DNA from 3 places in the Hydrogenophaga sp. H7 genome. Region 2 is predicted to be linked to each of the others. Evidence: predicted binding sites of a transcription regulator. Region 2 holds the regulator's gene; each other region holds the start of a gene.
What was found. Region 2 encodes NrdR, which represses ribonucleotide reductase genes. Its sites were predicted from a motif close to CACNANATNTNGTG; they were not measured.
Positions count from the first base shown of each region.

Region 1: a site for NrdR is predicted at 1,920-1,933, ahead of BC358_RS02055 (ribonucleoside-diphosphate reductase subunit alpha). Genes of this name have one in related genera too.
Region 3: a site for NrdR is predicted at 2,389-2,402, ahead of BC358_RS20805 (ribonucleoside triphosphate reductase). Genes of this name have one in related genera too.

Region 1 is NZ_MCIC01000001.1:425,348-429,844, reverse strand. Features, by position in the region: gene BC358_RS02065 (sigma-54 dependent transcriptional regulator) at 1-1,100, shown strand, start outside; gene ampD (1,6-anhydro-N-acetylmuramyl-L-alanine amidase AmpD) at 1,081-1,701, shown strand; gene BC358_RS02055 (ribonucleoside-diphosphate reductase subunit alpha) at 2,028-4,497, shown strand, end outside.
Region 2 is NZ_MCIC01000019.1:134,484-138,980, reverse strand. Features, by position in the region: gene BC358_RS20255 (lytic transglycosylase domain-containing protein) at 1-43, shown strand, start outside; ZMP/ZTP riboswitch at 97-241, shown strand; gene glyA (serine hydroxymethyltransferase) at 305-1,549, shown strand; gene nrdR (transcriptional regulator NrdR) at 1,546-1,995, shown strand; gene BC358_RS20240 (GspH/FimT family pseudopilin) at 2,131-2,670, shown strand; gene BC358_RS20235 (GspH/FimT family pseudopilin) at 2,866-3,432, shown strand; gene pilV (type IV pilus modification protein PilV) at 3,447-4,061, shown strand; gene BC358_RS20225 (PilW family protein) at 4,064-4,497, shown strand, end outside.
Region 3 is NZ_MCIC01000020.1:9,213-13,709, reverse strand. Features, by position in the region: gene BC358_RS20815 (anaerobic ribonucleoside-triphosphate reductase activating protein) at 1-133, opposite strand, end outside; gene nrdD (anaerobic ribonucleoside-triphosphate reductase) at 123-314, opposite strand; gene BC358_RS20805 (ribonucleoside triphosphate reductase) at 351-2,372, opposite strand; gene BC358_RS20800 (acyl-CoA dehydrogenase family protein) at 2,588-3,874, shown strand; gene BC358_RS20795 (hypothetical protein) at 3,896-4,497, opposite strand, start outside.

The DNA of each region.
Region 1 (4,497 bases), on a different contig from region 2:
CGGCGGCCGGCGCGCCGCGCCGCGGCACGGTGAACGACCCCCCGCGCAGCGCTCCCCCGCCGCCGGCCGGCGTGCAGGCGCTGCGGCGCATCGTCGGCGCATCGGCGACCATGCAGCAGATCCGTCAGCGCATCGAAAAAGTGGCGACCAGCATGGCCCCGGTGCTGATCTTGGGCGAATCGGGCACCGGCAAGGAACTGGTGGCGCGGGCTGTGCACGAGTGCAGCCACCGCTCCGACGGACCGTTCGTGGCCGTCAACTGCGGGGCGATCCCGGACAACCTCATCGAGGCCGAGTTCTTCGGCGCGCGCAAAGGCGCCTACACCGGTGCCAGCCACGACCGGGAAGGCTACTTCCAGGCGGCCCGCGGCGGTACCCTGTTCCTCGACGAAATCGGCGACCTGCCGCTGGGCATGCAGGCCAAGCTGCTGCGTGTGATCCAGGAGCGGCGCGTGCGTCCGCTGGGCGGTGTGCAGGAGGAAGCGGTCGACGTGCGGCTGGTCAGCGCCACCCACAAGGACCTCGCGGCCCTGGTCCGGGACGGTGAATTCCGGCAGGACCTGTTCTACCGGCTCAACGTGATCGGCCTGCGCACACCACCGCTGCGGGAACGGCGGGAAGACCTGCCTGGGCTGGTCGATGCCCTGCTGCAGCGCATCTGCAGCGAATCCGGCCAGCCTATCCCCACCCTCACTGCCGATGCCCTCGCCTGGCTGCAGGCGCGCGAGCTGCCGGGCAACGTCCGCGAGCTGGAGAACCTGCTGCAGCGCGCGCTCGCGCTGAGCTCCGGCAGCCATCTGCAAGCGCAGGACTTCGCGGACCCGGGCGATGTGGACGCCGGCTTCACGGCCACCCGGCCGCCCAGCGAGCCGGTGGAGTCCACCGAGCCGCCCACCACCCAGCCCGACACCATCCCCGACGATCTGCAGAGTTACCTGGACGAGCAGGAGCGACAGGTCCTGCTCATGGCGCTCAAGGAATGCGACTACAACCGCACGGCCGCGGCCAACCGCCTGGGGCTCAACCTGCGGCAGATCCGCTACCGCATCCAGCGCCTGGGCATCACCATGCCGTCCGACGATGACGACAGCACCACCTGACACCGGCGACTGGTCGGGGGGCTGGCTGCGCACCGCGCGGCAGGTGCTCTCGCCCAACGCCAACGACCGCCCCGCGGGCGCCGTCGTCGACCTCATCGTGCTGCATTCGATCAGCCTGCCACCCGGGCAGTACGGCGGGCCGGAAGTCGAATGGCTGTTCACCAACCGGCTTGACTGGTCGGCCCACCCCTATTTCGAGCAGATCCGTGGGCTGGAGGTTTCGGCCCATTTTTTTGTACGCCGCGACGGGCAGGTGGTGCAGTTCGTGGACGCGGACCGGCGCGCCTGGCACGCGGGGGTGTCGTGCTGGCGCGGCCGCGAGCGCTGCAACGACGACTCGATCGGCATCGAGCTGGAGGGACTCGAAGGCCAGACCTTCGAGGACGCGCAATACCGCGCGCTGGCCGACCTGTGCCGGCAGCTGGCCGACCGCTACCCGATCACCCACATCGCCGGCCACGAGCACATCGCCCCCGGTCGCAAACTCGACCCGGGGTCCGGCTTCGACTGGGCACGGCTGCAGCGCGGACTGGCCTGGGATCATCGGTGCTTTCCCGAATGTGTGATCGCCACATTCGATCCGGACGCCTCCACAGCCTGACCGGCGCCCCTCCGCGCATCGCCAGCAAACACGCGGATTTCCGCGCGGAATCCGCACGAAATGCGCGTCGGCGCTCGGTTCCTGAGTCCAAGCCACGCACCGGCGCCGCACCACACCAGGCCTGAACGCACTGCCTTTCCGATGGCTTTTTGCCAGACGAAAACCAGCATGCACTTTTTATTAAAACACTACCGGTAGTGGCTTGAACCACCACCAGACACCAGATATAGTGTGCGCCGCACCAGCCGAACCTTCGGCGCCACAACACAAACGAAAGAGGAACCATGCTGACCGCCACGCCCACAGCCTCCCCGAACACCCCCCACATGCCCACCGGCAGCACCGGCTCCACCACCGAGCCCGCTGGCGCCTCCGTGCTGACCCAGTACCAGATCATCCGTCGCAACGGCGCGGTCGTGCCGTTCGAGCCGAGCAAGATCGCGGTGGCCATGATGAAGGCCTTCCTGGCAGTGCACGGCACCCAGGGCGCGGCGTCGGCCAGCGTGCGCGAGACCGTGGACGCGCTGACCCAGACGGTGGTGCGCGCACTGATGCGCTCGCGCCCCGGCGGCGGCACCTTCCACATCGAGGACGTGCAGGACCATGTCGAACTGGGCCTGATGCGCGGTGGCCACCACGAGGTCGCCCGCGCCTACGTTCTGTACCGCGAGCGCCGGGCACAGGAACGCGCCCATCAGGCCGAAGCGGCCAAGCCCGCCGAAGCCACGCTGCATGTGATGGATGGCGGCCAGCGTGTGCCGCTGGACATTGCGCGCCTGCAGGGCCTGATTGAGGCCGCCTGCGCCAACCTGGGCCAGGACGTCAAGGCCGATCCCATCGTCGCGGAGACCAAACGCAACCTGTACGACGGCGTGCCGATCGAGGAGGTCTACAAGGCCGCCATCCTGGCCGCGCGCACCCTGATCGAAAAGGACCCGGACTACACCTACGCCACCGCGCGCCTGCTGCTGCACACCGTGGTCAAGGAAGTGCTGGGCGAAGAGGTGCCCGCCGCACAGATGGGTGAGCGCTACGCCGACTACTTCCCGCAGGCGATCAAGAAGGGCGTGCAGAACGAGCTGCTGGACGAGAAGCTGCTGCAGTTCGACCTGGCACGCCTGGGCGCCGCGCTCAAGCCCGAGCGCGACCTGCAGTTCGACTACCTCGGCCTGCAGACCCTGTACGACCGCTACTTCCTGCACGTGCGCAAGAGCCGCATCGAGCTGCCGCAGACCTTCTTCATGCGCGTGGCCATGGGCCTGGCGCTCAACGAGATCGACCGCGAAGCCCGCGCCATCGAGTTCTACGAGGTGCTGTCCTCGTTCGACTTCATGTCGTCCACACCCACGCTGTTCAATGCCGGCACGCTGCGCTCGCAGCTCTCCAGCTGCTACCTGACGACCGTGCCCGACGATCTCGACGGCATCTACGAATCGATCAAGGAGAACGCCCTCCTGTCCAAATTCGCCGGCGGCCTGGGCAACGACTGGACCCGTGTGCGCGCCCTGGGTGCCCACATCAAGGGCACCAACGGCGAATCGCAAGGCGTGGTGCCGTTCCTGAAGGTGGTCAACGACACCGCCGTCGCGGTGAACCAGGGCGGCAAGCGCAAGGGCGCGGTCTGCACCTACCTGGAAACCTGGCACCTGGACATCGAAGAATTCCTGGAGCTGCGCAAGAACACCGGCGACGACCGCCGCCGCACCCACGACATGAACACGGCGAACTGGATTCCCGACCTGTTCATGAAGCGCGTGATGGAAAAGGGCGAGTGGAGCCTGTTCTCGCCCAACAACGTGCCCGACCTGCACGACCTGTTCGGCGCCGACTTCGAGAAGGCCTACCTGGCCTACGAGGAGAAGGCTGCCCGCGGCGAGATCAAGCCCTACAAGAAGGTCTCGGCCACCGACCTGTGGCGCAAGATGCTCTCGATGCTGTTCGAGACCGGCCATCCCTGGATCACCTACAAGGACGCCTGCAACGTGCGCAGCCCGCAGCAGCACGCCGGCGTGGTGCACAGCTCCAACCTCTGCACCGAGATCACGCTCAACACCAGCGACACCGAGACCGCCGTCTGCAACCTCGGCTCGGTCAACCTGCACCGCCACCTCAGCAACGGCCAGCTCGACCACGCCAAGCTGCAGAAGACGATCAACACGGCGATGCGCATGCTCGACAACGTGATCGACATCAACTACTACGCGGTCAAGAAGGCGCGCGACTCCAACCTGCGCCACCGCCCGGTCGGCCTGGGCCTGATGGGCTTCCAGGACGCACTGTACGAACTGCGCATTCCCTACGCCTCCAACGAGGCGGTCGACTTCGCCGACCGTTCGATGGAAGCGATCTGCTACTACGCCTACTGGGCCTCGACCGAGCTGGCACGCGAGCGCGGCCGCTACAGCAGCTACCGCGGCTCGCTGTGGGACCAGGGCATCCTGCCGCCCGACACGCTGGACCTGCTGGCGCGCGAGCGCGGCGGCTATGTGGACGTGGACCGCTCGGCCAGCCTGGACTGGGACGCGCTGCGCAAGAAGATCGCGCAGGACGGCATGCGCAACTCCAACTGCGTGGCCATCGCGCCCACCGCCACCATCTCCAACATCATTGGCGTAGACGCGTCCATCGAGCCCTGCTTCGGCAACCTGTCGGTCAAGTCCAACCTGTCGGGCGAGTTCACCGTCATCAACAGCTACCTGGTCAAGGACCTCAAGCGCCTCGGTCTGTGGGACGACGTGATGGTCATGGACCTCAAGCACTTCGACGGTTCGCTGCGCCCCATCGACCGTGTGCCGC
Region 2 (4,497 bases):
GCCGGTTGAACCGGCAGCCGACGCCGCTCTCACCAGTTCCTGACCACAGACCGCCAAGCTCCGAGGCCTGCGGGCACCTCGCCACTCGGATAAACTACACAGGTGCGCAACTGGCGATAGGCGCGCGGCAGCCACCTGCCGTCCGTGCTGACGTGGCCCCCCGCTCCCCGCGAGCGGGACAACCACTGGGAAGCGCACCGCCCGCTCTACGGGTGTTCAGCCGTTCGCCTGGGCAGTCCCTGCCGCTTTTCAGAGAGTGCGCGGGGTCCCATCTCATCCGAGACCGTCCCGAGACTGCCAAACCATGTACGACCGCAACATCCTCATCGAGCAAACCGACCCCGAGCTGTTCAAGGCCATTCAAGCGGAAAACGCCCGCCAGGAACACCACATCGAGCTGATCGCCAGCGAGAACTACGCCTCGCCGGCCGTGATGGCCGCCCAGGGCACCCAGTTGACCAACAAGTACGCCGAGGGCTACCCCGGCAAGCGCTACTACGGCGGCTGCGAGTACGTCGACGTGGCCGAACAGCTGGCCATCGACCGCGTCAAGCAGATCTTCGGTGCCGATGCCGCCAACGTGCAGCCGCACTGCGGCGCCTCGGCCAACGAGGCCGTCTTCCTGGCCTTCCTCAAGCCCGGGGACACCATCATGGGCATGAGCCTGGCCGAAGGAGGCCACCTCACCCACGGCATGCCGCTGAACATGTCGGGCAAGTGGTTTAACGTGGTCAGCTACGGCCTCGACAAGAACGAAGCGATCGACTACGACGTCATGGAAGCCAAGGCCCGCGAGCACAAGCCCAAGCTCATCGTCGCCGGGGCGTCCGCATACAGCCTGCGCATCGACTTCGAGCGCTTTGCCAAGATCGCCAAGGAAATAGGCGCCATCTTCATGGTCGACATGGCCCACTACGCCGGCCTGATCGCCGCGGGCGTGTATCCCAACCCGGTGCCATTCGCCGACGTGGTGACCTCTACCACCCACAAGAGCCTGCGTGGCCCGCGCGGCGGCATCATCCTGATGAAGGCCGAACACGAGAAGGCCATCAACAGCGCCATCTTCCCCGGTCTGCAGGGCGGCCCGCTGATGCACGTCATCGCCGCCAAAGCCGTTGCCTTCAAGGAAGCGCTGCAGCCCGAGTTCAAGGCCTATCAACAGCAGGTGGTGAAGAACGCCCAGATCGTGGCCGAAACACTGACCCAGCGCGGTCTGCGCATCGTCAGCGGCCGCACCGAAAGCCACGTCATGCTGGTGGACCTGCGCGCCAAGGGCATCACCGGCAAGGAAGCCGAGGCTGTGCTGGGCAGCGCCCACATGACCATCAACAAGAACGCAATTCCGAACGACCCGGAAAAGCCGATGGTGACCAGTGGTGTGCGCATCGGCACCCCAGCCATGACCACCCGCGGCTTCAAGGACGAGGAAGCCCGCATCACCGCCAACCTGATTGCCGACGTGCTGGACAACCCGCGCGACCCGGCGAACATCGAAGCGGTGCGCGCCAAGGTCAATGCCCTGACGGCCCGTTTCCCCGTCTACAGGTGAAATGCCCCTTTTGCGGCCATCTGGAAACCCAGGTCGTTGAGACCCGGGTTTCCGAAGACGCGGACTTCATCCGCCGCCGCAGGCAGTGCGGCCACTGCGAAAAGCGCTTCACCACCTATGAGCGGCCAGAGGTCAGCTTCCCGGCGGTAGTGAAGAAGGATGGTCGGCGCGTGGACTACGTGCCGGCCAAACTGCGCGCCTCATTCACCCTCGCCCTGCGCAAGCGACCGGTGAGCACCGAACAGGTGGACGCCGCCATCGAGCGCATTGAAGAAAAGCTGCTCAACCTGGGCAGCCGTGAAGTCGCATCGACCAAGCTGGGCGAAATGGTCATGCGCGAGCTCAAGAAGCTCGACAAGGTTGCCTACATCCGCTTTGCCAGCGTTTACCGCAGTTTTGAAGACATCGACGAGTTCCGCGCGCTCGTGGACGAAGTCCGCCGATAACACGCGGCTCAACTGCTGAAACAGGGCCTCCTCCATTGGAGGGACAAGTCGTCGTCATTTACCTCCTCGGAGGCATGATTTGGCGCCAACGCGCGGGAATAATGAGTTCGAACGCATTACACATCCGAACTCATCATGCGATTGCCATCCCACCAGCATCCTTCGCAATTCCGTGGATACACCTTGATGGAACTGGTCGTGGCGACTGCGCTGCTGGCCATTCTCATTCAGCTCGCGATTCCTCCCATGAGCCGCCTGCTCTCTGAATGGCAGAGAGAACACGCCACCCGAGCCATTGCAGACCACCTTGTGCTCGCCAGATCAGAAGCCATCCGCTGGTCCCAGCGCGTGGTGATGTGCAGCAGCGTCGATGGCCTTCGCTGCTCTCCGAGCTCCAACAGAGAATGGAAATCGGGGTGGATTGTTTTTCAGGACATCGATGGCAATGGTCAATTCGGCCCTTCCGACAAATTGGTCGCTGTTTCGCAGGGCTCCCATGGAATTCGAAGCATCCGGGGAAATGCATTGCTCCAGCGCTTCGTATTCATGCCAACGGGAATGATGGCATCTGGAATGGGAACACTGGAGATTGTCCCCACGATGGGTACCAGTCAGAGAATCACCGTCAATCGAATTGGAAGAGTCAGGCTCAGCACAAGTCTGCCGGTCGAATGAAGCCAAATTCGCTGGACACAGAGTAGACGGCGTCAGGGCGGCAGCGATCTGTCGGCGGTGTGTGTGGCGACCCAAAGCGACAACTGCGTGAGAAATGAATGCTTTTTGCCGCTGAGCACGCCAAACACGACCGCGCGTCAGGGCGCGCAGAAGACCCTCGAAAGCGGGCGATACATTGCAGTACGGAGCTGCAAATTGAACCACCTGCCCTCACCCCTGACGCCTTCTGCCAGACAGCACGGATTCACGCTGGTGGAGTTGGTCGTGACCATCGCGCTGCTGGCCATCCTCACCACCCTGGCGGCACCCAGCTTCAGCGAGGTGCTGCGCCAGTGGCGGCGCGACAGCGCCACCCGCGAGCTGTCCTCCACACTGCAGCTGGCGCGATCCGAATCTATCAAGTCCTCCCGTCAGATCGTGGTCTGCCCGAGTACCGACGGAGAGTCCTGCGCTGACGGCACCGAGTGGAACACCGGCTGGATCGTGTTCGTCGATGACGGGGCGGGCACGCTGGCCAACGCGGGCAACCAGGTGGTCAACACCAATGAGCGCATTCTCAAGGTCGTGTCAGCCCAGTCTGGTGTGGCATCGATCACCAGTTCGGGAGGGGTGGAATGGATGCAATTCCTTCCAAACGGGTTGATGGGCTCAGCCACCACCACCCTGACGGTCACACCTTCCGGTGCGAACGCCAATACCAAGGTGGACAAGGTCACCGTCTCCCGCGTGGGGCGCGTGTCTGTTGCGACCGAGCTCCCATGACAAGCAAGGCCTTCATGAACATCTCCGTGACCAAATCCGTTGCACCCCGCCACCACCGGGGTGCCAGCATGATCGAGGTGCTGGTGGCCATCCTGCTGGTGTCGGTGGGGCTGCTGGGCATCGCAGGGCTTTCTGGCGCCACCTTCAGTTACAACAAGGCATCGCAAATGCGGCTCACTGGCATTGCATTGGTCAATGACCTGGCCGACCGTGCCCGCGTCAATGTGCACGGATATGACCGCCAGGGCTATGACATTGAACTGAGTGACAACTTTGAAAGCACACCGGTCGAAGTCGACGACACCAACCTCGACCTGGACCCTGCCGTTTCCGCCAATGCAGAAAGCGTTGCCGATGCCCTCGCCGCTGCAGACGTTGACCAGTTCTTGCGTACGGTCCGCAGCCGCCTGCCGCAAGGCGATGCGGTGGTGATGAGCCGGCGGGATGCAAACGCGCGCGATCTGGATGTGTGGCTGTTGTGGAAGGAAGCCGCCACGGCGGAGGGGGACGAAGACGATGACCGGGGCGACTTCTCCCTCTTCGACGCTGGAAAGGGCAACTGCCCGGACAACCTCAGCACAGCCGACAAAGCGGAATACAGCTGCATGTACTTCAAGGTGGGGCTGTGAACATGAACTCAAAAAATCACCTTCACCCGTCTAGACGCAGCCAGCGAGGCCTGAGCCTGGTCGAGCTGATGATTGCGCTGACCATCGGTCTCTTTCTCATGGGCGCTGTGGGCATCATCTATGTGAACACCGCAACCACTTCCCGCGGCAGCACGCTCGAGTCCCAGATGAACGAGGACGCGGCGCTGGCGCTGGAGTTGCTGCAGCAGCAGATTCGCCTGACCGGGTTTTCCAACGTGGAAGCGTCGGGAGACCGGCGCTTCCCCGGGCAAGCGGTGCGGGGCTGCGATGGTGGATTCACTGACTACGATGCTGCCTTTGCCGACTTGGCGTGCAATGCGGATGGCGACGGCCCGGATGCCCTGGCCGTGAGGTACGAGGCCACGCTGCTTAACAGCCAGACAGCGCAAGATGCTGGTGGAGTTGCTCGACCAGG
Region 3 (4,497 bases), on a different contig from region 2:
GCCACGGACAGCCCTGCAGGAACACCACGGCCGCCAGCCGGCCGGGGAAGTCGATCCCGGTCAGCCGCGTCAGCCCGCCGATGCGCAGGGCGTCGGCCCCGCGCCGCGCCGCACTCGACGCCTCAGGCGGCACGGCCGGGTTCGGCAAAGAAGCGCCGCTCGGCGTGTTCACCCTGCTTGCCCCGGTTGAAGCTGCTCACCGGACGGTGGTAGCCCATGACGCGGGTCCAGACCTCGCAGGGCTGGCGCTCGTCGTCGCGCAGGGCGACGTCCTGGGCATGGGCGGGGACGGTGGCGGGTGTGGATGCGTTCATGGTGGTTTCCTTGTGGGGTGGTTGGAGAACGGTGTGTCAGGCCGCCTGCAGCTGGCGTTTGGCGGCCAGCCGCTCGGCGTCGCAGGTCGGGCAGAACGGGTGTTCGCCGGCCAGGTAGCCGTGGGTGGGACAGATGGAGAAGGTGGGCGTGACGGTGATGTAGGGCAGGCGGAAGTTCGTCAGCGCCCGCTGCACCAGGGCGCGGCAGGCGTCGCCGCTGCTCAGACGCTCGCCCATGTACAGGTGCAGCACGGTGCCGCCGGTGTACTGGCGCTGCAGCGGGGCCTGGCGCTCCAGCGCCTCGAACGGGTCGTCGGTGAAGCCCACCGGCAGCTGCGACGAGTTGGTGTAGTAGGGCTGTTCGGGTGTGCCGGCCTGCAGGATGCCGGGCCAGCGCTTGCGGTCCTCGCGCGCGAAGCGGTAGGTGGTGCCCTCGGCCGGGGTGGCCTCGAGGTTGTATAGGTGGCCAGTCTCCTCCTGGAACGCGACGATGCGCGCACGCACGTGGTCGAGGAAGCGCAGCGCGAAGGCGTGGCCCTCGTCGGTGGTGATGTCGTGCGCGTCGCCGCTGAAGTTGCGCACCATCTCGTTGATGCCGTTCACGCCCAGGGTGCTGAAGTGGTTGCGCAGCGTGCCCAGGTAACGTTTGGTGTAGGGGAACAGGCCCTGGTCCATGAGGCGCTGGATCAGCTTGCGCTTGGTCTCCAGGCTCTGTTTGCCCAGTTCCAGCAGGCGGTCCAGCGCGGCCAGCAGGCCGGCCTCGTCACCTGCGTGCAGGTGGCCCAGGCGCGCGCAGTTCACCGTGACCACGCCCAGGCTGCCGGTCTGCTCGGCGCTGCCGAACAGGCCGTTGCCGCGCTTGAGCAGTTCGCGCAAATCCAGCTGCAGGCGGCAGCACATGGAGCGCACCATGTTCGGCTGCAGCTCGGAGTTGATGAAGTTCTGGAAGTAGGGCAGGCCGTACTTGGCTGTCATGTCGAACAGGCGCCGCGCGTTCTCGCTCTCCCAGGGGAAGTCGGGCGTGATGTTGTAGGTGGGAATGGGGAAGGTGAACACGCGGCCCTTGGCGTCGCCCGTGGTCATGACGTCGATGTAGGCGCGGTTGATCAGGTCCATCTCGGCCTGCAACTCGCCGTAGCAGAACGGCATCTCCACACCGGCGATCACGGGCACCTGCTCGCGCAGGTCTTCGGGGCAAACCCAGTCGAAGGTGAGGTTGGTGAACGGCGTCTGCGTGCCCCAGCGCGAGGGCACGTTGAGGTTGTAGACCAGCTCCTGGATGCACTGGCGCACCTGTGCGTAGTCCATGCGGTCCTGTCGCACGTAGGGCGCCAGGTAGGTGTCGAAGGAGGAGAAGGCCTGCGCGCCCGCCCACTCGTTCTGCAGCGTGCCCAGGAAGTTGACGATCTGCCCGACCGCCGACGAGAGGTGCTTCGGCGGACCCGACTCCACCTTGCCCGGCACACCGTTGAGGCCCTCGTTGAGCAGGGTGCGCAGCGACCAGCCCGCGCAGTAGCCGCTGAGCATGTCGAGGTCGTGGATGTGGATGTCGCCGTCGCGGTGGGCTGCGCCGATCTCGGGCGTGTAGACGTGCGAGAGCCAGTAGTTGGCCGTGACCTTGCCGGCCACGTTGAGGATCAGGCCACCCAGCGAATAGCCCTGGTTGGCGTTGGCGTTGACGCGCCAGTCGGCGCGCGTGAGGTACTCGTTGATCGAGGCCTCGACGTCCACCAGGGTCTGGCGGTCGCTGCGCAGCTGGGCGTGCTGCTCGCGGTAGACGATGTAGCCGCGCGCCGTGCGCAGGTGGTTGGCCGCGATCAGGGTCTGCTCGACCACGTCCTGGATCTGCTCGATGGTCGGCGCCGCGCCATTGAAGCGGTGACCCAGAACCTTGACCACCTGCGCGCACAGCAGCTGCGCCTCGGCCCCGTCGAGTTCCCCGCTGGCCTGCCCCGCGCGCGCCAGCGCGGAGCGGATCTTGTCGGCGTTGAAGGCCTCCCGGAGCCCCGAGCGCTTGAGCACCTCGCGCGGCCAGCCGGACACCATCGAATCGTTCATGCAAATCCTCCTTGGACACTACCTATGGTGTCTAAGGTACCCGCCAGACACCATAGGTAGTTTGATTTGCCGCAAAGTCGGCTGCATCAGAAGGCCATCGCCAGCCCCTTTTTTTGCCCGGAAACGGCTTGACCTGCATCAAGCCCGTGACCGACCGGGGCCGGTGTGTCGCCCAGGTGCGGACGGCGCCCCGCACCCGGGCGAACAATCCCGCCATGGACTTCGAACACAGCCCCCGCGCACAGGCGCTGTTGCGCCAGCTGGACCAGTTCCTGCTGACCTATGTGTTGCCGCACAACGCGGCCTGGCACCAGGCGGTGCAGGACGGGCAGTACCCGCCGCCCTTCCTGGAAGACCTCAAGACGCTGGCGAAAGAGGAAGGGCTGTGGAACCTGTTCCTGCCCGGCCTGCGCGCCGACGAGCCGGGCACGCGCCTGGCCAACCTCGACTACGCGCCGCTGGCCGAGGCCATGGGCAAACTGAGCTGGGCGGCCGAGGTGTTCAACTGCAGCGCGCCCGACACCGGCAACATGGAACTGCTGCACCGCTTCGCCACCCCGTCGCAGCGCGAACACTGGCTGATCCCGCTGCTGCACGGCGAGATCCGCTCGGCGTTTGCGATGTCCGAGCCCGACGTGGCCTCGTCGGACCCGACCAACCTGCAGACCACGGTACGGCGCGAGGGCGACGACCTCGTGCTCAGCGGCCGCAAGTGGTTCATCACCGGTGTGGCGCACCCGGCCTGCCGTGTGCTGATCGTGATGGCGCGCAACGAGGGTGACGACGGTGAAGATGCCCACCACCAGCACAGCATGGTGCTGGTGCCCATGGGCACGCCCGGTCTGGAGGTGGTGCGCAACATCCCGGTGGTGCATCACCACGCGCCCGAGGGGCACTGCGAAATCGTGCTGCGGCAGGTTCGGGTGCCGGCCGACCACCTGCTGGGCGACTGGGGCCACGGCTTCGCCATGGCGCAGGCGCGGCTCGGCCCCGGCCGGGTGCACCACTGCATGCGCACCATCGGCCAGTGCGAGCTGGCGCTGGCCCTGGCCACCGAGCGCGCACTGGAGCGGCGCAGCTTCGGCCACCACCTGGCCGACTACGCCAACGTGCAGGAATGGATTGCGCACTCGCGCATCGAGATCGACCAGGCGCGTCTGCTGGTGCTGCGCTGCGCCTGGCTGCTGGACCACCCCGAACAGGCCGAGCCGGCCGCCGTGCGCGCGCAGGTCGCGGCGATCAAGGTGGTGGCCGCCGGCCTGCAGACCCGCGTGGTGGACCGCGCCATGCAGGTCTTCGGCGCCATGGGCCTGTCGCCCGACACGCCGCTGGCGCAGTTCTGGACCTGGGGCCGCGCCCTGCACCTGCTCGACGGCCCGGACGAGGTGCACCTGCGCAGCGTGGCGCGGCACGAGTTCGCGCAGGCGCGCGAGCGGCTGGGCTCGCTGTCGGCCTATTTCACGACGCCGGAGCAGATGCGGACACCGCCGCACCTGAACTGAACCGGCGGCGGGTGTTCCAGTTCAGCGGTCCACCTGGCCCGGCAGCGACAGGTCGCCCGAGGCCACCTTGAACACCTGGGCCACACACAGCAGCGGGGCGTGCACGCTGGCGTTCACGCGCAGGGCCGCGGTGACACCGTCGAATTTCGTGGCCTGCAGCGCCGACACGTTGTCGAAGGGCACACGCACGCTCACGCTGCCGCGCGCGAACGACGGGCTCCAGCCGGGGCTGTCGATCAGCAGCGGCAGACCCGGCCAGGTCCTGGGCAGGCGCGGCCGGCTGCCTTCGGGAATGTCGACCACCTTGAGCGAGTCCTTGCCGCAGGCCTCGTCCGGCTGCAGCACCACCCAGTGCGAGTGCCACACGCCGCCGTCGTTCTTCAGGTGACCGTCGCCGTTTTCGTCGAACAGCGGCGTGTCGTCGAAGTCGGGGTGGGCGGTGACGGCAAAGGCCAGGATGCCGGTCTTGGGCTCGAAGCCGACCTCGGCCGGGTCCAGGCTGGTGGGCCAGACGTAGGAGAACACCTTGCTGCCGGCCAGCTGGCCCGACTTCGTGGGCCGCGTGCGCCCGGCCTTGCCCGAGACCTGCATGTGGAACACCAGGGCGTTGTCCTCGGTGGTGA